One region of the Dysosmobacter welbionis genome, then DNA from elsewhere that is predicted to be linked to it. Evidence: riboswitches for the same ligand, from Rfam matches in the RefSeq annotation. Region 1 holds a riboswitch; the other holds the start of a gene.
What was found. A riboswitch is a leader RNA that binds a small molecule or an ion and turns the genes downstream of it on or off. The one in region 1 is predicted to bind magnesium.

Region 1 (11,998 bases):
TCATGACAGATTTTCAAAAGCCAGTATACCACGGGAAAAGCTGTTTGTCCATGCCGGCCTCATTTTCCGCCCTCCGGGCGCATACAGTGAAGGGACAGGCCCGCAGACGGGGAACAAAAGAGGAGGAATTTCCATGAGACGCCATTCTGATCTGCACCAGAGCGCCGCCATCTCCGCGGTGCTGCTGGTGCTGCTGTTTGCCCTGCCCCTGGCGGTGGTAGTGCCCTTTCAGACAGAGCTTTTCTCCGATGATCCCATCGCTGTGGAGTCGGAGCGGGAGCCCTTTCAGCCGGGGGACCTGGACGGAGAGATGGTGCTGAAGGTCCTGGCAGGGGACGCGGTGGAGGAGATGACCCTGGGAGAGTATCTGGTGGGCGTGGTCCGGGCGGAGATGCCCGCCTCCTTTGAGCCGGAGGCTTTGAAGGCCCAGGCGGTGGCGGCCCGGACGTACACCCTGTACAAGATGCAGACTGGCGGCAACCACGGCAACACCGCGGACATCTGCACGGACTCCACCTGCTGCCAGGCGTATATCTCGGAGGAAAACGCCCGGAACAACTGGGGCGAGAACGCGGACGCCTATGAGGAAAAGATCGAGACCGCCGTCCGGGAGACCGACGGAGAGACCATCCTGTACGGCGGCGTGCCCATCCTGGCGGTGTTCCACTCCTGCTCCGCCGGGCAGACCCGCTCCTCCGGCCAGGTGTGGGTCAGCGACCTGCCCTATCTCCAGGCGGTGTCTTCGCCGGAGCCTGCGGACAGCATCCCCAACTATTACAGCCGTGTGGAATTCACGGCGGAGGAGTTCCGGGAGAAGGTCCTGACCTCCTATCCGGAGGCGGACCTGTCCGGCGACATCAGCGGCTGGCTGCAAAACGCCGTGACGGACACCGCCGGCAGCGTGGAGTCGGTGGACGTGGGCGGCGTGAGCATGAAGGGCAGCACTTTACGGAGCATCCTGGGGCTGCGGTCGGCCTGCTTCGAGTGGGAGGCGGCGGACGGCAAGCTGGTGTTCTTCGTCACTGGCTACGGCCACGGCGTGGGTATGAGCCAGTACGGCGCCAACCAGATGGCCAAGGAGGGAGCGGACTACCGGACGATCCTCACCCACTATTATACCGGCGTCACCGTGGAGCCCTATACTACTGCCGCCATAGGGTGACTCTTTACAAAAAAGCCGGAAATGTGGTAAAATACAATCTTCCAGGGGAGCTTCTGCGGAAGGGAGGACATGATGAGACGAAAGCTCGCGGCACTGCTGCTGTGCCTGCTGCTGGTGTTCCAGCTGTCGCCGGTCCCGTCGGGGGCGGCGGAGACGGTGTATTTCACCGCAGTCAACAAAAACGTGCTGACGCTGTCGGACGACACCATGCCCTTCTGGTCCGGCGGCTATCTGTATGTGCCCAGCACTATCTTCACCGGCGTGGGCCGGGATCTGGGCGTGTCCTACTACCCCAATATTGCCCGGCAGACCGTGTTGCTGTATGTGGACAAGACGGTATACAGCTCCCTGGTATTTGACCTGAACAAGGACTATGCCATCGACAACGAGGGCAACCTGTATTTCCAGAAGCCCATCCAGCGGGGTGGCGTGATCTTCCTGCCCATCTCTCTGATCGCCCGGTGCTTCGGCCTGCTCTACTCCACCGTGGAGGTGGACCGGGGCTATCTGGTTTGGGTGCGCAATCCGGATATGGATATGGAGGAGCGGTACTTTGCCGACGCCGCCAAGTCCCGGATGGACTACGAGTACAACCAGTACCTGCGGAACCAGAGTGCGGAAGAGGACATCGCGCCGGAGGAAACGGAGCCCTCCACCGTCACCGGGCAGCGGATTTATCTTTGTGTGGAGGCCGCGGACCCGAAGCGGGTGAAGTCCCTGCTGGACATTCTGGACCGCTATGACGCCCACGCGGCTTTCTACTGTACGGAGGCGTTTCTGCGGGAAGGCGGCGACCTGCTGCGGCGAATGACCGCCACAGGGCAGGCCATCGGGCTGGCGGTGGACGCCGCGGCGGACCGCCCGGTGACGGAACAGCTGGAGACGGGGAACCGCCTGCTCTCCCAGGCCGCCAGCGTCAAGACCCGGCTGGCTTGGATTGAAAACGCCGGGGAGGAGTCTGTCTCCGCGGCGGAGGCGGCGGGCTTCTGCCCGCTGGACCCGGATCTGGACCGGGCGGCGTATCCCCTCAGCAGCACCGGCGCCGCCGACACGCTGCTCCAGCGGGTGACCAGCCGGGGCGGCGAGGTCACTGTCTGGCTGGGCGACAGCGCCAACGCCGCAGGGCTTGGGACGTTCCTGTCTGCGGCGGAGGCGGCGGACGACCGCTGTCTGGCCATGACGGAGACGGTGTCCTGACCTGCCAAGATTTACAAAATATTCAACATACCGCCCCGGGAGCGGATATAATAGAGGATATCAAGAATCGGCTGTGTCTGTGAACAGGCGGACGCCGCGGGCGGCAGAACCAGCGAAGAGAGACATATCGAAATGGGAGGGAGCGCCATGGGCCGCAACATCCTGGTCGTGGAAGACGACCGCAATATCTGTGATTTGATCCACATGTACCTGGTGAAGGAGGGGTTCGACGTCCGCATCGCCGGAGACGGCGGCAAGGCCATTGAGGAGTTTCAGAAGCAGGTTCCGGACCTGATCCTGCTGGACATCATGCTGCCGGTGATGGACGGCTGGTCGGTGTGCGCCAAAATCCGGGAGACCAGCAAGGTGCCCATCATCATGCTGACGGCCAAGGGCGAGGTGTTCGACCGCATCCAGGGCCTGGAGATGGGGGCGGACGACTATGTGGTGAAGCCCTTTGAGATGAAGGAGCTCATCGCTCGGATCAATGCAGTCCTGCGGCGGACGGAGATCCCCAACGACACCAGCAAACGGCTGACGTTCGACAAGCTGGTGATTGACCTGGACTCCTACGAGCTGATCGTGGATGGGAAGAAAATCGACACGCCCCCCAAGGAGCTGGAGCTGCTGTATCATTTGGCCTCCACCCCCAACCGGGTGTACACCCGGAACCAGCTGCTGGATGAGGTGTGGGGCTTTGACTACTTCGGCGACAGCCGGACAGTGGATGTCCACATCAAGCGGCTGCGGGAGAAGATCGAAAACGTCAGCAGCCAGTGGGCGCTGAAAACGGTGTGGGGCGTGGGGTACAAGTTCGAGCTGGCAGGCGCCCCCGGGGCAAAGGAGAGCTGACGTTTCCGGGGACGAAGGCCCCGGCGCCGCGAAAGCGGCGTCAAGCGGTCCGCAGGACCCTTGAACCTGCCGGAATTCATTTCCGGCAGGTTGGTGAGATGAAAGGGGCCCCCGGAGGCCTGCGGCCTCCGGGGAAAACAGCAGCCAGTGGGCGCTGAAAACGGTGTGGGGCGTGGGGTACAAGTTCGAGCTGGCAGGCGCCCCCGGGGCAAAGGAGAGCTGACAAAACCGCCTGAAAAGACCTTTGCCTTTTCAGGTGGAAAACCGGGCAGGGAGGTCTCATGAAGGTACGGATCGCGCGTATTGCAAAACGGATGCACAACAAGTTCAGGGGCCTGTACTGGCGGCAGATGTTCGTCACCGTCGGCATGGTGCTCCTGACGCTGTTTTTGCTGGGAGTTTCGTTTTTCTCCCTGAGCTACAACTACGCCCGGGGCCAGGAGAACGGGGAGCTGGCCGCCCAGGCCCAGGTGGTGGGGCAGCTCTCCGCCAGCTATCTGGAAAACGGGCGGTACCTGGACATGGAGGAGCTGCAGCACGAGGAGGACTTCCAGCGTCTGGCCTCCTTCGCTGCCACGGTGTCCGAGGTGGACTTCCTGATCTGCGACGTGGAGGGCCACGTGCTGCTGTCCACGGATGCGTCTCTCAGCGGGCTGGTGGTGACTATGCCGGAGGAGATGACCGCAGAGGTGCTGGAGGAGGGCATCAGCTCCAGGCGCACGGACGTGGACGGCCTGTACTCCAACAAGCGGTTCGTGGTGGGCGTTCCGGCCATAAGCGAGGATACCCCCGACCCCGTCGGCATGGTCTATGCCGTGTCCTCCACCACCTCGCTGGACACCATGTGGTCCGGCTTCATCGGGCTGTTCTTCATGACGGCGTTCGTGGTGCTGATGATCTCCTTCATGGCGTCCTCCATCACCACCATGCGGCAGATCCAGCCCATCCGGGAGATGGCCAAGGCCACCCGCCGCTATGCGGAGGGGGACTTCGACATCCGCATGAACGACTACGGCCGGGATGACGAGTTGGGAGAGCTGGCGGCCTCCTTCAACAACATGGCGGAGAACCTGCAGCAGACGGAGCGCCAGCGGCGGGAGTTCATCACCAACATCTCCCATGAGCTGAAGACGCCCATGACCACCATCGCCGGCTATACAGACGGCATTCTGGACGGCACCATCCCGCCGGAGAACGAGCGGCAGTATCTCCAGATCATCTCCGACGAGAGCCGCCGCCTGAGCCGGCTGGTGCGGCGGATGCTGGACGTGAGCCAGCTGCAGGCCATCGACCCCCTGCGGGAGGGAAAGCACTTCGACATCTGCGAGAGTATGCGCCGGGTGCTGATCTCCATGGAGCGGAAGATCACAGACCGGAATCTGGATGTGGAGGCGGATATCCCCGAGGAGCCCATTCTGGTGCTGGGGGACAAGGACATGATTACGCAGGTGATTTACAACCTGCTGGAAAATGCCACCAAGTTCGCACGGGAGGGCTCCACTCTCTATCTGGGCGTCACCACCATCGACGGCAAGGCCCGGGTGACGGTGCGGAACGAGGGGGACACCATCCCGGCAGAGGAGCTGCCGCTGCTGTTCGAGCGGTTCCACAAGAGCGACAAGTCCCGCAGCGAGGACAAGGATGGTTACGGCCTGGGGCTGTACATCGTCAAGACGATTTTAGAGCAGCATAAGGAAAAGATCAGTGTGACCAGCGAGGACGGCGTGACCGCGTTCTCCTTCTCACTGGCCACAGAGTGAGGCGTGCATGGAGGAAGAAAAGCAGTTGGCCGGAGAGGACCGTCTCTCCGGAGAGATCGTAGAGGTATACAGACAGCCGCTGCCCGGGGAGGTGGTGGAGCGGTACAGCCGCCCCCTGCCGGGACGGCCTGCCGCGCCCGGGCAGCCCCGCCGGCGGCGCAGGACCGGGCTGTGGATTTTCCTGGCCTGCCTGGCGGTGGTGCTGGGTGTGGCGGCGGGCTCCTGGATTTGGTATCTGCTGCCGGCCGGCAGCAGTGCCGATCCCTTTGAGTACCGTTACGACCACGGCTGGGAGGAGGAAGAGGACGCGTCCGGGGCAGTTACCATCCCCACCTATCCGTTCGGGGAGGGCGCCGTGCTGGAGGTGGAGACGGACCACGGCCGGGAGCTGACGGCCCAGGAGATCTACCAGCGGGTGAACCCGTCGGTGGTGACGGTCATGGTCCAGCTGGACGACAGCGTCTCCGTGGGCACCGGGGTCATCTTCCGGGCGGACGGTTATATCCTCACCAATTACCACGTGCTGGCGGGGGGACGGGACTGCACCGTCGCCATGGACACGGGCCGGACCTATGAGGCCCAGTACGTGGCCGGAGACGAGCGGAACGATCTGGCGGTCCTCAAGGTGGAACTGACGGGGCTTCCCGCCGCCACCTTCGGCGACAGCGACCAGCTGGTGGTGGGCGACAAGGTCTACGCCATCGGCAACCCGCTGGGCGTGGAGCTCCGCGGCACACTGACAGACGGCATCGTCTCCGCCATCAACCGGGATGTACAGGTGGACGGCCGGACCATGACGCTGGTTCAGACCAACGCGGCCCTGAACTCCGGCAACTCCGGCGGTCCCCTAATCAACGCCTGCGGCCAGGTGGTGGGCATCAACACCATCAAGATGAGCTCTGATTACTCCAATGTGGAGGGTCTGGGCTTCGCCATTCCCTCCGCCTCCATCCGGCGGCTGGTGAACGACCTGCTGACCTATGGAGAGGTCCGGCCGGAGCCCTCCTTCGGCGTGACGGTGCTCCAGACGGGCACCCGGCTGGAGGACGACATCTGGGGCCTGCAGGTGCTGGAGGTCACGCCCGGCTCCGCCGCAGACCTGGCGGGCATCCGGGAGGGGGACTTCGTCCTCGCCGCCGGCGGCAGGCCGGTGGAAACCAGTCAGGAGCTGCTGCGCATCCGGCGGCAGCTGTATGTGGGCGATCAGGTGACCATGGAAATCTGGCGGGACGGAGAGCGGATGGAAGTGACGCTGACTCTGAATGACCCGGTGGAATAAAGAACGAGGGCGCGGCCTGCACCGCAGGCCGCGCCCTTGCTTGCCGGAAGTGCTCCCGGCCCGGGGCGGAAGAGCGGGGTGTCTGCCCTGCGGGGTAGTGTGGAAAAAACATTGTGAGGCCGTGGGAAAAGCCCTGAAGGACTTCTCCCGCGGCCTGTGTCATGTCTGTTTCTTCCGGCGCTGGGGCCACAGCAGGCTGACACCGGAGAGCAGCAGGTACACGCCGAAGGGCTTGCGCAGGACCGCCACGTCCAGATTGGTGGCGATCCAGGCCCCGGCCAGGGCGGCGGCCACGGCCAGGGGGACGGCGCTTTTCAGGGTGGGCTTGTCCAGATAGCCGCCCCTGGCGTGGCAGACCAGGGCGGAGGCGGCGGTGGGCAGGAAGAACAGCAGATTGATGCCCTGAGCGGTCCGCTGGTCCACATCCAGAAAGAGCGTCATGACCAGAAGCAGCAGCGTGCCGCCGCCCACGCCCCAGGCCGAGAGGATGCTGGCCCCCAGGCCGCAGAGAAAGGGAATGATCCAGTCCGTCACAGCAGATACTTCACCCCCGCGTAGAACAGAAAACCGGCGAAGAGCCACTTGAGCCACTTGACGGAGACTCTGCCGTACAGCTTGCCGCCGATCCAGCCGCCCACCAGGCCGCCCGCCAGATAGGGCAGCGCCGTCAGGAGGGAGAGCTCCCCCGAAACAGGTACACGGCGGCGGACACCAGACACACCGGAAAGATGACGCCCACGCAGGTGGCGTACAGCTTCCGCTGGGAGAGGCTGCCCCAGCGGGAGAGGATGGGCAGGAAGACCATGCCGCCCCCGCCGCCGAAGAGGCCGTTGGCCAGCCCCGCCGCAGTGCCGGCGATCCGCGCCGGCCAGCGATGTTCCATGTGATCCCGCCTTTCCTCAGGGATGTAAGCGGCGGGCTTCGGGAGCCGGAGAGGACGCCCGAAGCCCGTCGGACCTGGTTATTTCATCTGGAAGCTCTGGCAGTCGGTGCACTCCACCTTGGTGGGGTTGGTCTCATGGGTGCCCACAGTGATGGTGTTCAGACCGCAGTAGTTCTGGTCCTGGCAGTGGTGGGCGCAGTTGGTGACCGTGCACTTGATGCTCTGGTTGGGGGTGCAGGCGCAGCCGTTGTTGGTATTCGTCATAACAAAAGATCCTCCTGCGTGAAAAAGTGTGTGGCTTTCGCCGCCCTCTAGTGTGCGCAGGCGCGGCCGGGTTATGTACGGTCCGGCCTGGGTAAAAATTTGTCACAGGCGGGCGTGTCCGGCGTCCGGTTTTTGGCGCGGGGCGCGGCGACGCAATGGCCGTCATGGATCTCTACAAAACGGCGGCGCGTTCGGATGTAGTGCTGGTAGTAGTGTGCGCAGTCGGAACAGGTGAACGAATCCATATAGGGTGTCTCCTTTCTGATTGAGTTCTTAGATTGTACTGCAAGTTGATGAAATCATCAGAATGCATTGTGACTTCAAAATGATATCGTGATTTCGGTTTTTTGTGCAAAAGTATTTTATAACAAAGAAAATGCAGAATATATGTTAACTTTTATCACACAAAATATGTGATAAAAATTTTATATAAAAAGGTGGGCCGCTCTATCTGAGCGGCCCACCTTTTTCGATTTGGATGCCTCGCAGAGTTTCGCGCCGCGCACGGCGCGAAATCAAATGAAATCGTTTTTCCGGCGGCGTGTACGTCGGAAAAACACTCCGCGCGGAGCGAGCGTCGAATTGCCCGCCGCAGGCGGGCAACCGAGGCGCAGAGCGGAGCGAATCTCCCTTCACCTGAAAAGGCGCAGCCTTTTCAGGTGATTTATACGCCTAAGATCCAAGTTGCGAATCGGAAGTAGATCAGCAGAGACAGCGCGTCCACGATGGTGCTGATGAAGGGCGAGGCCATCACCGCCGGGTCGAACCCGATCTTCTCCGCCAAAATGGGCAGGGAGGCGCCCACCAGCTTGGCGCAGGCCACCGTGCCCACCAGGGTGCAGCACACCACCGCCGCCACGGCAGGCGTCACGGTGGGATTGGCCAGCAGCCAGCAGTCCACCACCATCATCTTCACAAAGTTGGCCGCCGCCAGGCACACGCCGCAGATCAGCGCCACGCGGCACTCCTTCCACACCACGCGCAGCAGGTCGCTGAATCGAACCTCCCCCAGCGACAGGGCACGGATCACCGCCGTGGAGGCCTGGGTGCCGCTGTTGCCGCCGGTGCCGGAGAGCATGGGGATGTAGGAGGTCAGAATGGGCACCGCCGCCAGGGAATTCTCAAAGTGGGTCAGGATCATCCCAGTGAAAGTGGCGGACAGCATCAGCATCATCAGCCAGGGGGTCCGGGCCCGCCAGGTCTCAAACACGCCGGTCTTGAGATACGGCTTGTCGCCCGGCAGGATGGCGGCCATCTTCTCGATGTCCTCGGTGACCTCTTCCTGCAGGACGTCCATGGCGTCGTCCACGGTGACGATGCCCACAAGGCGGTTCTCCGTGTCCACAATGGGCAGGGCCAGGAAGTCGTATTTGTTCAGGGTTTGGGCCACATCCTCCTGGTCGTCCAGGGTGTTGGCGGAGATCACATGGGTATCCATGATGTCCCCCACCACGTCGTCCTCCTCCGACAGCAGGATGGTCCGGATGGAGAGATACCCCAGCAGGTGGCGGCCCTCGTCGATGACGTAGCAGATGTTGATGGTCTCCTTGTCCGGGCCGGTGCGGCGAATGCGCTTCAGGGCGTCCTCCACGGTCATGGTGGCCTTCAGGTCCACGTACTCCGTGGTCATGATGCTGCCGGCGCAGTCGTCGGGGTATTTCAGGATTTCGTTGATGCTCTTGCGGACGTCCGGGTCCGCGTGGCGCAGGATGCGCTTGACCACGTTGGCGGGCATCTCCTCCACGATGTCTACCGCGTCGTCCAGGTACAGCTCGTCCAGCACTTCCTTCAGCTCCGTGTTGGAAAAGCTCTGGATGAGCACCTCCTGCTCCTCAGAATCCAGCTCCACGAACACCTCGGCCGCCTGCTCCTTGGGCAGCAGGCGGAACACCATGGGCACCTTGTCGTCCAGTTCCATGAACAGGCCCGCGATGTCCTGGGCCTCCAGAGGCAGCAGAAGGTCGCGCAGCTCGGCGTAGCGTTTTCGGGAGATCAGATCCTCGATCTTTTCCAGCAGCTCGTCCCGCTGCTCTTCCTGCTCTAACATGCGCGTCCTCCTCTCTGTGGGACTGGTGGTTGAGAAAACAAAAAAACCCGGCCGCTCCTGTCCGGTGCAGTCGGAAATTTCCGTGTCAAAACAGGGACGCCGCATCAGCGGACCCTGCGGCCGTTCAAGCTTTAGCCTCACAAGGCGGTGAAATCACGTTAGATGATACCTTCGTGTTCGATAGCACCTGTTCAAACCCTCTCATGATGTCTCCATCACTCCGCGGCAGCGATCCGTATCCCTGTGGTAGCCTTACCTACCGGACGGTATGCAGTTTTGCCGAAACTCTTTCTTCATATTATGCCAATTTCTGCCCCCTGTCAAGGCGGCAGAAAAAAACTCCCCACAATTTTACAGGCCCCTCAAATACCGCTGCACTCCATTTTACAAATGGGAATCCCGCTTGTGATAGAGGACGGCCTGTGGTATAATAAGATGTTCCAAATCTGTGCCCGAAACGGGGCGTTTCAGCGAGAGGAGGCCCTCCATGGGCATACACGACGGACACCGGGAGAAGATGCGCCGGCGGTTTCTGGAGACGGGGCTGGAGGGCTTTGCGGACCACGAGGCCCTGGAGCTGCTGCTGTACTACGCCATCCCCCGGCGGGACACCAACCCCATCGCCCACGCCCTGATGGAGCGGTACGACTCCCTCTCCGGCGTGCTGAACGCCCCGGTGGAGGATCTGGAGAAGGTGGAGGGCATCGGGGAGAGCGCGGCCATCCTGCTGTCCCTGGTCTCCCGGCTCAGCCGGAAGGCCCGCATAGCGGACGCGTCCCAGGAGACCATCCTCAACTCCTCCGAGCGGGCGGGGGCCTATCTGCTGGAGCGATTTGCCGGCGAGCGGCGGGAACTGGTCTTCCTGCTGTGCCTGGACCGCAAGGGCAGGCTCCTGGCCTGCAAGCGGCTGGCGGAGGGGGACGTGGCCAGCGCGGACCTGAACATCCGCAAGGTGGTGGAGATGGCGCTGCTGACCTCCGCCAGCGCGGTGATCCTGGCCCACAACCACCCCAGCGGCGTGGCGGTGCCCTCCTCCAGCGACGAGGCCGCCACCCGCCAGGTGGCGGAGGCCCTGCGGACCATCGGCGTCCGCCTGGTGGACCATATCGTGGTGGCGGACCGGGACTTCGTCTCCATGGCGGACAGCGGCGACCTGCTGGGGTAAAGAGGGAGCAGGCGCCCCCTTTAGAACCCCCACCACCAGTCTGTGGACTGGCGAACGCGCCCAAGGCGCTTGGGTCGGGGTATTTTGCCACGTACACGCCGCGGCGAAAATGACTTCAAGTTCTTCCTTCGCCGCTGGCGAACGAACTGGGGAAAACCGGAGGGGTTCCCCTAGTCCCCCCTTCCTTTTTTGTCCCTTCGCTTTTTTCAAGGCATGGTTCCTTTGATAAAAGTCGAACAAATGTTGCAAAAAGATGACGGGTGTGATAGGATGGCCGTGGCTGAAAATCTGTTTGATGGGTGGAGGGAATGCCGCTATGCCGAAATTTGAAGTCGTATCTGAATACAAGCCCTCCGGGGAACCCCGCAAAAGCGGCACTTTTGCGGGGACCCCGTGATTCGGATGGACCGGGCAGGCAAAGCCCGCCCAGTCCAAGGTTTTGACTGCGCCAAAACGCTTGTGCGCCGCGGCCGCGGCGCCGGCCCTTTGGGCCGGGGCTGGTCCCCGGAGACCATAGCAAGAAAAAATTGCGGAGAAGAGCTATGCCGAAATTTGAAGTCGTATCTGAATATCAACCCTCCGGGGACCAGCCGCAGGCCATTGCCGCGCTGGCGGAGGGCATCGAGAACGGGCTGAAGGAGCAGGTGCTGCTGGGCGTTACCGGATCCGGCAAGACCTTTACCATGGCCAAGGTCATCGAGCAGGTGCAGCGGCCCACGCTGGTGCTGGCCCACAACAAGACCCTGGCCGCCCAGCTGTGCGCGGAGTTCAAGGAGTTCTTCCCCAACAACGCGGTGGAGTACTTCGTCTCCTACTACGACTACTACCAGCCAGAGGCGTATATCCCCCATACGGACACCTATATCGCCAAGGATGCCTCCACCAACGACGAGATCGACCGGCTGCGGCTCAGTGCCACCTGTGCCCTGCTGGAGCGGCGGGACGTGATCGTAGTATCCTCCGTGTCCTGCATCTACGGCTTGGGCGAGCCGGACGATTTTGCCAACCTGGTGGTGTCCCTCCGGGTGGGGGCCGAGTGGGACCGGGATGAGCTGCTGCGCCGCCTGGTGGAGATCCGCTACGAGCGCAACGACATCGCCTTTGAGCGGAACATGTTCCGGGTCCGGGGGGACACGGTGGAGATCTACCCCGCCTACTACCGGGACCACGCCATCCGGGTGGAGTTCTTCGGGGACGAGATCGACCGGATCAGCGACTTCAACCCGGTCACCGGCAGCGTGAACCGGGTGCTGAACCACGTGGCCATCTACCCAGCCAGCCACTATGTCACCACCAAGGACAAGATGGACAAAGCCATTCTGGAGATCCGCCAGGAGCTGGAGGATCAGGTGAAATACTTCACCGACAACAACCAGCTGGTGGAGGCCC
Region 2 (11,998 bases), 530 kb from region 1:
TTCCCCTTTTGTCAATACCTTTTTCCTCTTTTCTCGATTTTTTTCGACCGTCTTCCCACTGACGTGGATTTCGCAGGTTCTGCATGGTTTTCCGCACATTCTCTGCTTTTCATTCTCAGTTCTCGCTGTTATAATAATGTATATACAAGAAGGAGGTGGAAACTTGAGATTTTGGAAAATGAACGGCGCGGGAAATGACTTTGTGATTCTGAACAACCTGGAGGAGCACCTCCCCCTGGAGCAGCTGCCACAAATCGCCCGGACGCTGTGTGAACGGCACATGTCCATCGGGGCGGACGGGTTGATGGTTGTGGATGCCCCCTCCCAGGGCGGAGATTATCGGATGCTGTTCTATAATTCTGATGGCAGCGTAGGTGAGATGTGTGGGAACGGTGCCCGCTGCATCTGCCGGTATGGCTACGAAAACGGGCTGGCCGGAGAGACGCAGACTGTGGAGACCACGGCAGGCATCGTCACCGGCCGGCGGATCGACCAGCGGCTGTACCGCATCCGGCTGAACGACCCCACCACCGTACGACTGGATAGCCCGGTGGAGGCAGACGGCGTGACATACGTCTGCTCCTATGTGGAGCTGGGAAATCCCGGCATCCCCCACGCCGTGGTGCCATACGCCGGACTGCGCCAGGCGGACGAAAACGAGCTGCGGGAGCTGGGCCGGGCTATTCGCTGGAACAAGGTCTTTCCCAAGGGTGCCAATGTGAACTTCTACGAGATCACCGGTGAAGATCTGATTTTCGAGCGGACATTTGAACGCGGCGTGGAGGACTTCACCTATGCCTGCGGCACTGGCACCGGATCTGTGGTGACCGTGCTGACTCTGCAGGGCAAAGTCTCCGGCCACGGCGTACAGGTGGATATGACCGGCGGCCGCTTGGTGATCGATGCGGAGCGGGTCCACTCCCATATCGCCAGCCTTTATCTGACAGGCCCCACCAACGTGGTGTGCAGGGGTGAAGTTACGGATGAGGACCTTATTATAATGTAAGGCCGGAAGGCCATATAGGTCAGCAGCTATTTCAATATGTATTGGAGGAGAGAGAATGAGTACACAGCTGAGCAAAAAGTCTGTTGCCCGGAACTACGCATTTCTGGCCGTCATGCTGGGGGCCATGATCCTGGGCTCCATCGTGGGCTGGATCTTCCCCCAGGAGCTGGATGCGGAGGGCAACGTCATCAGCGCCGGCGCCACGGTGCTGGAACCTCTGGGCACCCTGTTCCTGAATATGATGTTCTGCATCGTGGTGCCCATGGTGTTTTCGTCCATTGCCGGGTCTGTGGCTACCATGAAGAGCCGCAAACGGGCCGGCAAGATCATGGGCACCACCGTGCTGACCTTCGTCATCACCGGCGCCATCGCTGCGGTCATCATGATCGTCATTATGAAGATCTTCCCCCCGGTTCTGGAGCCCTGGACCAACCTGACTGAGGGCGTGGTGGAGGATCCCATCTCCATCCCGGACCTGATCGTGAACTTCTTCACGGTGAGCGACTTCTCCGGCCTGCTCAGCCGCAGCGCCATGCTGCCCCTGATCGTCTTCTCCATTCTGTTCGGCTTCGGCGTAAATCTGGGGCCGGGTCCTGACAGCCTGATTGCAAGATTCCTCACCAGCCTGTCCGAAGCTATGATGAAGGTCGTTCAGCTAGTCACCTACTACGCCCCCATCGCCTTCTTCGGCTTCTTCGCCAACCTGGTGGCCACCTACGGCTCCCAGATCGCTACGGACTATGCCCGGGCTCTGGTGGTGTACTATCCCCTCTGCTTCATTTATATTTTTGTGGCCTTCCCCTTGTTCGCCTGGTTCGGCGGCGGCAAGGGAGCGGTCAAGGAAATGTTCCGGCACATCGCCAAACCTGCCATCACTTCCCTGGGCACCTGCTCCTCCGTGGCCACCATCCCCACCAACATGGAAGAGGCGGAGGCCACCGGTATCTCCAAGGATGTCAGCGAGATCGTGGTTCCTCTGGGCGCCACCATGCACATGGATGGCTCCTGCTTCTCTTGCATTCTGAAGATCACGTTCCTCTTCGGCGTGTTCGGCCGGCCCTTTGACAGCATCGGCGACATGGCACTGATGGTGATTGTGGCCGTGCTGTCCTCCGTGGGCATGTCCGGCGTCCCCGGCGGCGGCTACATCGGCGAGTTCATCATGTGCTCCGTGTTCTTCCCGGACCAGCTGGCCATCGCCTATCCCATCGCCATCACCATCGGAAACCTGGTGGATCCCCCCGCTACCATGATCAACTCCGCCGGCGACTATGTGGTGAGCTTTTTGGTCTCCCGCTTTGTAGACGGCAAGGACTGGTTCCAGAAAGTCCTGGCCAGCCGGAACGCCTGATCTTCCCTTTCGCAAAAAGAAGGACCTGCCGCAGGGCAGGTCCTTCTTTCGTCCTCACAGCTCCTGTTCCTGGGAGCGGCGCTCTTCCCGCTTTGCCTTCACGCTCTGTCCGAATGGTGTGGCGGCGAGACCGCCCAGAGCGGTCTCCCGCAGCTCTACCGGCAGCCGGCGGCCCACGTCGCCCATGCAGTCGATCACCTGGTCCACAGGCACCCGGCTCTCAATGCCCGCCAGGGCCATGTCCGCCGCGCTGACGGCATTCACCGCGCCGATGACGTTTCGCTTGACGCAGGGGACCTCCACCAGTCCCGCCACCGGATCGCACACCAGGCCCATCAGGTTCTTCAGCGCCATCGCCACGGCGTGGCCGATCTGCTCCGGCCCGCCGCCCCGCAGGTCCACCAGGGCCCCCGCCGCCATGGCCGCAGCCGTGCCTACCTCCGCCTGGCAGCCGCCGGAGGCGCCGGAGATGGACGCCCGGTAGCCAACCACCGCGCCGATACCGGCAGCCACATACAGCGCCCGGACGATGGCCTCCTCATCTACAGCGCCCCGGCGGTACAGCGGCACCAGCACAGCCGGCAGCACGCCGCAGGCCCCCGCCGTGGGTGCCGCCACGATCCGGTGCATGCAGGCGTTGGACTCCGCCACGCACAGGGCCGTAGCGATCACCTCCTGCAGATAGGGGCCGCAGAGCGTCTCCTGCTGGGCGGCGTAGTCCCACATCCTCTGGGCGTCGCCCCCCACCAGGCCGCTGACGCTGCGCCGGTCCGCCCGGTAGGTGTCCACGGACTCCACCATGGCCCGCCAGGTGGCGTGCATCTTCTCAAAGGAGGCCTCCGCCGTCACCTGCCGCTCCTCCACGTCCGTATCCCGCACCACCTGCCAGAAGGGCTTCCGCCCCGCCTGGATCTTGTCGAAGATCTCCTGCATGGAATCCAGAGCCATTTCAGTCTTCCTCCTTCTCGTAGTAGGTGGCGCCCAAGACGCCGTAGAGCGCCTGGATACGCTCCAGGGCATCCGCCGGGATCTTCTGGTCCGTCTCCACCACCGTCAGGGCAGCGCCGCCCCGGCGGTCCCGGTTCAGGCTCATGTTGGCGATGTTCACCCCGCTGACGGAGAGCTCATTGAGAATCCGGGACAGCTCTCCGGCCACGTCCTGGTGGCGGACCACCAGGGTGTTGAAGATGCCGGTGAAGCTCACCTCCACTCCATCCAGCCGATCCACCCGGATGCGGCCGCCGCCGGTGGAGGCCGCCTGCAGCTCCAGCTTCCGCCCGTCGGCACTCTCCACCGTCAGCACCGCCGTGTTGGGGTGGGCATCCCGCAGACGGGCCGTGTGGAAGTGGAATTCCAACCCCTGGTTGGCGGCGATCTCAAAGCTCTGAGGAATGCCCAGATCGTCCGGCTTCATCCCCAGGAGGCCCGCCACCAGCGCCCGGTCCGTGCCGTGGCCTCGGCCGGTATCGGCAAAGGAGCCGTGGAGGCCGATGTCCGCCCGCGCCACTTCCGCCCCCAGCAGGGTCCTGGCCATGCGGCCGATCCGCACCGCCCCCGCTGTATGGGAGCTGGAGGGGCCCACCATCACAGGGCCCAGAATATCAAAGATGTCCAGCATAACCGTGTTCCTCCCGGTGATCCGAAATTGCTCTCAGCGTATCACATCCTCCCCGTTTCCGCAAGAAGTTTTCCCGGGAAAGTTGACCTTTCTCCCGCCGTCCTTTATACTGGGAGCAGAAAGGAGCGTGACCGCCATGTCCTCTTTGCTGCTGCGCAATCTGCGGACCATCCTCACCTGTGATGACGGCGACGCCGTGCTGGAGCACGCCGACCTCTATTGCGAAAACGGCATCATCCGCGGTCTGGGCCCAGACCTGCCCCAGACCGCAGACACTGTGATCGACGGGTCCCATTACTGGTGCTATCCCGGCCTCATCAACACCCACCACCACCTGTATCAGGTGTTCTCCCGGAACCTGCCCCAGGTGCAGAATCTGGAGCTGTTCGACTGGCTCACCGCCCTGTATGAGATCTGGAAGGGCCTGGACGAGCAGGTGGTGCGCCTCAGCTCCCTCACCGGCATGGGGGAGCTGCTGAAGCACGGCTGCACCACCTGCTTTGACCACCACTATGTCTTTCCCGCCGGATGCGGAGACCTGATCGGCGCCCAGTTCGCCGCCGCGGAGGAGCTGGGGATGCGGATGTTCGCCTCCCGGGGCAGCATGGACCTCTCCCGCAAGGACGGCGGCCTGCCGCCGGACAGCGTGGTCCAGACGGTGGACGCCATCATGAAGGACTCCGCCCGGGTGATCGAGGCGTACCATGACCCGTCCTTCGGATCCATGCGGCAGGTGGCCCTGGCCCCCTGCTCCCCCTTCTCCGTCAGCGGAGAGCTGCTGCGGCAGAGCGCCATCCTGGCCCGGCAGTACGGCGTCCGGCTCCACACCCACCTGTGTGAGACGAGGGACGAGGAGCACTACACCCTGGAGCACTACGGCGTCCGGCCGCTGGAGTACATGGCATCTCTGGGCTGGACAGGCCCGGATGTGTGGTACGCCCACGGCATCCACTTCAACGACGAGGAGCTGCGGGAGCTGGCCCGCACCGGCACCGGCGTGGCCCACTGCCCCATCAGCAACATGAAGTTGGCCTCCGGCGTCGCCCGGGTGCCGGAGATGCTGGCGCTGGACGTCCCGGTGGGATTGGCGGTGGACGGCTCCGCCAGCAACGACGGGTCGTCCCTGATGGAAGAGCTGCGGGTGTGCTACCTGCTCCACCGGCTGACCTCCAGCGAGAAGGCCCCCTCCGGGTATCAGGTGCTGAAGATGGCCACCCGGGGCAGCGCCCGGCTGCTGGGCCGGGAGGACATCGGGCAGCTGGCCGTGGGCAAGTGCGCGGACTTCTTCCTGGTGGATTCCCGCCGACTGGAGCTGGTGGGCGGCGCGTACAGTCCCGCCGACGTGCTGGCCACGGTAGGCCTCCGCGGCCCGGTGGACTACACGGTGGTGAACGGCCGGGTCGTGGTGAAGGAGGGGCATCTCGTCACCATCGACGAGGAAAAAACCGCCGCCGATGCCCGGAATGCCTGCGGGGCGTATCTGGCAAAGGCGTAAAAAGAGCCGCTGCATCGGTTGATGCAGCGGCTCTTTTCTATTTATAAATTATAAAGGAGCGGTTGTTCAATTCCGGATTTCAGTCTCGTCCGCCCGCATCAACTGGATATACCGCAGCAGATGGCCACACTCCGCCTCTTGCAGACGTCTGACCTCGTGGAGCAGCGCCGTCCGATTCTCTCCCGCTTCTCCCTTCCGCCGGTTGTATTCCAGACTCTCCCCCAACATATAATCCACGCTGGCGTGGTAGAGATTCGCCATGCCCAGCAGGACAACAGTAGAACAGATATCTCGTCCCGTCTCAATATTGGACACATAATTTGGGCTGATTCCCAGAGTCTCCGCCGCTTGCTCCTGGGTCATACCAGCCGCCCTGCGGAGTGCCTGAATCCGTTTTCCGATAGCTTTTGTATCAATCATCACCATACCCCATTTCAGGTACAGTGTATAGTATGAGTTATTCCAGTTTGAACATCCTATATTTCATATAAATATTGACTATATTCTGGAATTTTAGTATGATAGAACCGCAAATTGTCGAAAAAGGAGGATGTCAGATATGAAAAACGTGGGAATACCGAGAAGGCTGGACGAGCTGGGACGGATTGTGATCCCGATAGATGTGCGCCGGGCTCTGTCTCTAAATGAGCGGGACACCGTAATGTTTTTTCTGGATGAAAAATCCCGCACGGTAATCCTGAAGAAAGAATTCCCCTCCTGCATCTGCTGCCATGCTGCGGATTCTCTCAGGCAGCTCCCCCATGGGATCTATGTGTGCGAAAGCTGTCTTGCGCAGCTGTCCTGAAAAAATCCAGGCGCCGGACCGCGGGTTTCCGCAGTCCGGCGCCTGTGTCAGTTCTCTTTCCACCGCCCCAGTGTGGGCAGAAGGCTCCGCATATAGGCGCGGCACGCCTCCGGATCCGTCCGGCCCAGGGGCATGTGGGGCAGGCAGTGCTCCACCATCTCCTCCATGGTGCAGTCCTGGGCAAAGCCCTCTCCATCCCAGCACCACATGCAGTACTGCTCATTGAAGCTGCCGTCTGTGTTTTTGGCCAGGATGTCATCGTTCAGCGGCATTCCACAGCTCTGGCAGACCAGGGTCCGGGGACTGCCCAGCAGGGTGTTGATGGACACGCCGAACAGCCTTGACAGCGCCTGAAGCGTCTCCACCTCCGGGATCGTCTCTCCCCGTTCCCAGCGGCTCACTGCCTGCCGGGTGACAAACAGCCGCTCCGCCACCTCGCTCTGGGACAGACCCGTCCGCTGCCGCAGCTGGGCGAACACCTCTTGAAACTCCATTCCCATCACCTCGGGACCAGTCTATCACAGCAGGGCAGCGGCGTAAAGCAACCGTCGGTTGCCTGCCGCTCATGCGGCGGCGGGCGCCGTCTCCGCAGGCAGGGGCGGCACCTGGAAGCGGAAGTAGTCGTAATTATAGGTGCGGTTGGGCTCCACCTCGTCCCCAAAGCGCAGCTGGATCAGCTCGCTGACCGTCACCAGCTGGTAGCCCTGCTCCAGCAGCCAGGGCACCAGGACCTCCGTGGCCGCCACCGTGCTCTCGTAGATGCTGTGGAGCAGGATCACCTGTCCGTCCAGATTCCCGGCGTTCTCCACGCCGGCCACCACCTTCTCCGCGTCCTTGGAGCGCCAGTCCTCCGTGTCGATGGACCAAGTGACGATGCTCCGGCCGGAGGTGGTCTTCAGCGTCTTGTTCATGGAGCCATAGGGCGGCCGCAGCAGCGCGGGCGTGGTCCCCAGCACCTCCTGAAACAGCGCGTCCGCCGCGGCCTGATCCGCCTGCTGGGCGGCCTGATCCATCTTGCCCAGGTTTGCGTGGCGGTAAGAGTGGCTGCCGATCTCGCAGCCCATGTCCGCCGCCCGGCGGACTGCCTCCGGCGCCTTGGGGAGATTCCGCGCCACTTCGAAGAAGGTAGCCACCGCGCCGTGCTCCTCCAGAATATCCAAAATCTGGTCCGTGTAGACCGCGTGGGGACCATCGTCAAAGGTCAGGGCCACCATGGGGCGGGTGGGATCCACCACCCGCTGGGGCTCCGGCAGCGTCTCCACGGGAGTTCCGCCACCCTCTTCCAGGGAGGGCTCCGAAGCATTCTCCCCGCCTGCCTCCTGGCTGTCCGGGAGGAGCTCCGGCATCTCGCCGGGAGCGGGGAGAACCTGAGCCGGGGGCGCCTCTGACACCAAATGCTCCGGCGGGGTCTTGGCGGGGGTCACAATGGTGCCGCAGGAGCTCAGCAGCAGGCAGGACAGCAGAAGGGAAACCAGTCGTTTCATGATGGGATACCTTTCTTTCATCTCTTATTTGAGTCTATCATACGGAATGCCCCGGGAAAAATCGGGTCAAAACGGATACAAAAAGGTCAAAAAGAGTGACAAAAGAAACGAAGAGTGACAAACGCCGGAGCGGGAAAGGTCCCGCTCCGGCGTTCTTTACATCCGCTGGTCCTTGCCCTCCGCGTACCAGAGGTTCCAGGTCCGGCGGTAGACCTCTGCCGCCTGCTCCGAATGGCAGACCATCCGCACCCGCTCCGGCAGGGCATGGTCCGCCAGGAAGTCCATGATGGCCCGCAGGGCCACGGTGGCCGCCAGCGGCAACGGATACCCGTAGACTCCCGTGGATATGGAGCAGAAGTCTAGGGTGCGGATGCTGTGGGCCTCCGCCAAAAGCAGGCAGCTGCGGTAGCAGGAGGCCAGCAGGGCCGCCTCCCCCTGCTCCCCGCCCTGCCAGACGGGACCCGGCGTGTGGATCACATACCGGGCCCGCAGGCGGTAGCCCGCCGTCAGCTTGGCCCGCCCCCGCTCGCAGCCCCCCAGCGTCCGGCACTCCGCCAGCAGCTCCGGCCCCGCCGCCGCGTGGATGGCCCCGTCCACCCCGGCGCCGCCCAGCAGCGTGGGATTGGCCGCGTTGACAATGGCCTCCGCGTCCGAACGGGTGATATCTCCCACCAGAATGGAAAAGCGATCCATAGCCGTCCTCCTGTTCCCCTGTGCCGTCCCGACACATCTCGTCTCTTAACAGTATATCTCCCGCCGGAAAAAAAGCAAGCCCGGATCCGGGCTTGTCCCGCGTGGCTTCCTGCGGTATAATTTGCCTGTGAACAACCACCTGTGCCCGGCGGTCTGCCGCCAGGAGAAAGGAGTCCCTATGGCAAAACAGGTCCCCTCCTACACTGGGACGCTGCGCAATCACTCCCTGACCATCCCCGCCTGCGTCAGCGAGTGCAGCGGCATCCGCATTTTCGGCCGGCGCATCAAGTCCCTGGCCTTTTCCACCGATGTAGCCATCATCAAGAACATCAACGCGGACGCCATCATCGCCGTCTATCCCTTCACGCCCCAGCCGGTGATCTCCCAGGCCATCATCAGCGTGTCCGACGTGCCGGTATTCGTGGGCGTGGGCGGCGGAATCACCACCGGCTCCCGCTCCGTCCGGCTGGCCATCCAGTCCGAGCACCAGGGTGCCTACGGCGTGGTGCTGAATGCCCCCACCTCCGACGATGTCATCCGCCAGATCAAAAAGGTGGTGGACATTCCCGTGGTCATCACGGTGGTCTCCGCTCACACGGACATCGGCAGCCGCCTGGAGGCGGGAGCCGACTTTCTCAATGTCTCCGGCGCCGCCGCCACGCCGGAGATCGTGGCGGAGATCCGCCGGGACTTCCCGGAGGTTCCCATCATCGCCACCGGCGGCCCCACAGAGGAGTCGATCCTCCGCACCATCCAGGCCGGAGCCAATGCCATTACATACACCCCGCCCTCCAACGGCGTGCTGTTCGCCCGTATCATGAACCAGCACCGGAAGGCGCTGTGAGGCCATGGCGAAAAATTTTTTGAGGCGACGGGGTTGACAAACGTCCGTCCAGGCGGTTATAATGACGGCGAATCGGTAGGTGAGGCTACCACGGGGATTCGGAATCATCCAAAGACTGCTGCCGCACAGTTGTGGAGACACAACCAGCTGGTCAACAGGCCGCGTCGACAACAAGGCGCCGCTTAACGCAGTTGCTACGCCCCGTGAAGCTAAAGCTTGGACGAAGACGCCCATTGTGTGCAGCTCTCCCTGCCGGATTTCCGGCAGGGATTTTTTTGCTGCGGAAAAGCACGGCCAAAAATTCAAACGCGCCATTTCCCCGTCCCTTCGGGGCAGCTGGAAAGGATGCGCAAAACCTCACACAGCCGATGTTCCTAACGCGCGAGCGCGCATAGAGTTTTATGCAGAAAGGAGGTGCGGACCATGGAAAGTGCCAGTCAGCCACCCAGACAATACAGACGAAAGCGAGGTAACGACTATGACCATGTTCAACAAGGATCAGATCTTTCAGCTTTTGGAGAGCCGGGACGGCGAGGCGCTCCGCGCCCTTTGGCAGGGCCGCGGTGCCGTGGACATCGCCGCCCTCCTGGACTCCGTGGAGGACGGTGCCCGGCAGGCGGCGGTGTTCCGCACGCTGCCCAAGGACCTGGCGGCAGATGTGTTCTCCTATCTCCCCGGTCCCACTCAGGCCACCCTGGCCCGCTCTTTCGCGGACGGGGAGCTGCAGCAGATTTTTGACGCCCTGCATCTGGACGACGCGGCGGATTTTCTGGAGGAGCTTCCCGCTAACCTGGTGACCCGCATCCTCCGCTCCGCCAGCCCTCAGCGCCGTATGGCGGTAAATGCCCTGCTGCGCTATCCGGCGGACAGTGCCGGCAGCGTCATGACGCCGGAGTTTGTCTCCCTCCGGCCGGGCGATACGGTCCGGCAGGCGCTGGATACCATCCGCCGCACCGGAATCCACAAGGAGACGGTCTACACCTGCTATGTGCTGGAGCACCGGCAGCTGCTGGGCGTGGTGTCGGCCAAGGACCTGCTGACAGCCGCGGAGGATGCCGCTGTGGCGGACCTGATGGTCACGGATGTGGTATCTGTGGGTACGCTCACAGACCGGGAAGAGGCCGCCCGGCTCCTGGCGAAATATGACCTGCTGGCCTTGCCGGTGCTGGATGGAGAGGAGCGGATGGTGGGCATCGTCACCGTGGATGATGCCATGGATGTCCTGACGGAGGCCGCCGCAGAGGATCTCTCCATCATGGCGGCGGTGACGCCGGACGAGAAGCCCTACTTCGCCGCCTCCGCCTGGGAGCACGCCCGCCATCGGGTAGTGTGGCTGCTGATTTTGATGCTGTCCGCCGCCATCACCGGCTCTATCATCACCCGGTACGAGGACGCCATCTCCGCCGTGCCCCTGCTGGTGGCCTTTCTACCCATGCTGATGGACACCGGCGGAAACTGCGGCTCCCAGAGCGCCACGCTGGTGATCCGGGGGCTGGCTCTGGAAGAGATCCGCCCCCGGGACGCGCTGCGGGTGATCCGCAAGGAGCTGGCGGTAGCCGCCATCGTCAGCGCCGTCCTAGCCGCGGCCAACGGCCTGCGGATCTACCTTCAGTACCATGACAGCGCCATCGCCCTGGTGATCTCCCTGTCCCTGGCGGCCACGGTGGTGCTGGCCAAGCTGGTGGGCTGTATGCTGCCCATTGCCGCCAAGCAGCTCCACATGGATCCGGCCATCATGGCCTCCCCCCTCATCACTACCATTGTGGATGCCGGGGCGGTGCTGATCTACTTCCAGGCCGCCGCCGCGCTCCTGCGCCTGCCCGTTTAAGGGTTCCGCCCGGTACGGGCGCAAAACAGGTGCCTGCCAGAAATCCGGCAGGCACCTGTTTCCCATTTTCGACTTTCACCGCAGGAAGATGCGTTTCCCGCCTCGGTAGGCCTTCACGACGCCGATCCGCTGGGCACTGGGGACGCAGCCCTGCAGCTCCCGATACAGCGCCTCCGCGTCCGCCGGGTCCACGGCCATGAGGAGGCCCCCAGCGGTCTGGGGATCATAGAGCAGGTCCTGTCTGCACAGCGCGGTCTCCCCTGCATCCACGCCCGCCTCCGCAAAGGCGCGGTTACGGTACATCCCCGCCGGCAGCAGACCCATGTTTGCAAACTCCAGCGCCTCCGGAATCAGGTCGATGGCGTCCACCTCCAGCTCCAGCTCCACATCGCTGCCCTGGGCCATCTCATAGCTGTGGCCCAGCAGGCCAAAGCCCGTTACATCCGTGCAGGCGTGGACGCGGTACTTCACCATGGCGTCCCGGGCGGACTTGTTCAGGGTGGTCATCAGTTCCTCTGCCAAAGCCCGCCCCTCGACCGACAGCATCTCCGCCTTCTGTGCAGTGGTGAGGACGCCAATGCCGATGGGCTTCGTCAGCAACAGCACGTCCCCCGGCCGGGCGCCGGAGTTGGTCAGCACCCGGTCCGGATGGACGAAGCCGGTGACCGCCAGGCCGTACTTGGGCTCGTCGTCCAGGATGCTGTGGCCGCCGGTGATGAGCGCCCCCGCCTCATACACCTTGTCATAGCCGCCTCGCAACAGCTGGTGCACCGCCTCTTTCGGCATGGACTCCGGCACGGCCATGATGTTCAGGCACAGCTTGGGCTCGCCGCCCATGGCGTACACATCGGAGAGGGCGTTGGTGGCCGCGATC

Region 2: linked by a shared signal. The riboswitch ahead of mgtE (magnesium transporter) and the one ahead of mgtE (magnesium transporter) in region 1 are both predicted to bind magnesium.

Annotation. Positions count from the first base shown of each region.
Region 1 is NZ_CP034413.3:2,454,959-2,466,956, forward strand. Features, by position in the region: gene spoIID (stage II sporulation protein D) at 134-1,162, shown strand; gene EIO64_RS12925 (polysaccharide deacetylase family protein) at 1,232-2,359, shown strand; gene EIO64_RS12930 (response regulator transcription factor) at 2,507-3,211, shown strand; gene EIO64_RS12935 (sensor histidine kinase) at 3,493-4,971, shown strand; gene EIO64_RS12940 (S1C family serine protease) at 4,979-6,250, shown strand; gene EIO64_RS12945 (TSUP family transporter) at 6,410-6,784, opposite strand; partial or broken gene EIO64_RS19260 (TSUP family transporter) at 6,781-7,133, opposite strand; gene EIO64_RS12960 (DUF1540 domain-containing protein) at 7,212-7,397, opposite strand; gene EIO64_RS12965 (hypothetical protein) at 7,469-7,642, opposite strand; gene mgtE (magnesium transporter) at 8,062-9,444, opposite strand; M-box (ykoK) riboswitch at 9,553-9,715, opposite strand; gene EIO64_RS12975 (JAB domain-containing protein) at 9,932-10,609, shown strand; gene uvrB (excinuclease ABC subunit UvrB) at 11,152-11,998, shown strand, end outside.
Region 2 is NZ_CP034413.3:2,981,837-2,993,834, reverse strand. Features, by position in the region: gene dapF (diaminopimelate epimerase) at 164-1,006, shown strand; gene EIO64_RS15655 (dicarboxylate/amino acid:cation symporter) at 1,062-2,357, shown strand; gene sdaAA (L-serine ammonia-lyase, iron-sulfur-dependent, subunit alpha) at 2,412-3,305, opposite strand; gene sdaAB (L-serine ammonia-lyase, iron-sulfur-dependent subunit beta) at 3,307-3,975, opposite strand; gene EIO64_RS15640 (8-oxoguanine deaminase) at 4,112-5,470, shown strand; gene EIO64_RS15635 (helix-turn-helix domain-containing protein) at 5,537-5,890, opposite strand; gene EIO64_RS15630 (AbrB/MazE/SpoVT family DNA-binding domain-containing protein) at 6,030-6,275, shown strand; gene EIO64_RS15625 (zinc ribbon domain-containing protein) at 6,323-6,769, opposite strand; gene EIO64_RS15620 (polysaccharide deacetylase family protein) at 6,839-7,759, opposite strand; gene EIO64_RS15615 (macro domain-containing protein) at 7,916-8,452, opposite strand; gene EIO64_RS15610 (beta/alpha barrel domain-containing protein) at 8,631-9,296, shown strand; M-box (ykoK) riboswitch at 9,361-9,531, shown strand; gene mgtE (magnesium transporter) at 9,775-11,124, shown strand; gene selD (selenide, water dikinase SelD) at 11,200-11,998, opposite strand, start outside.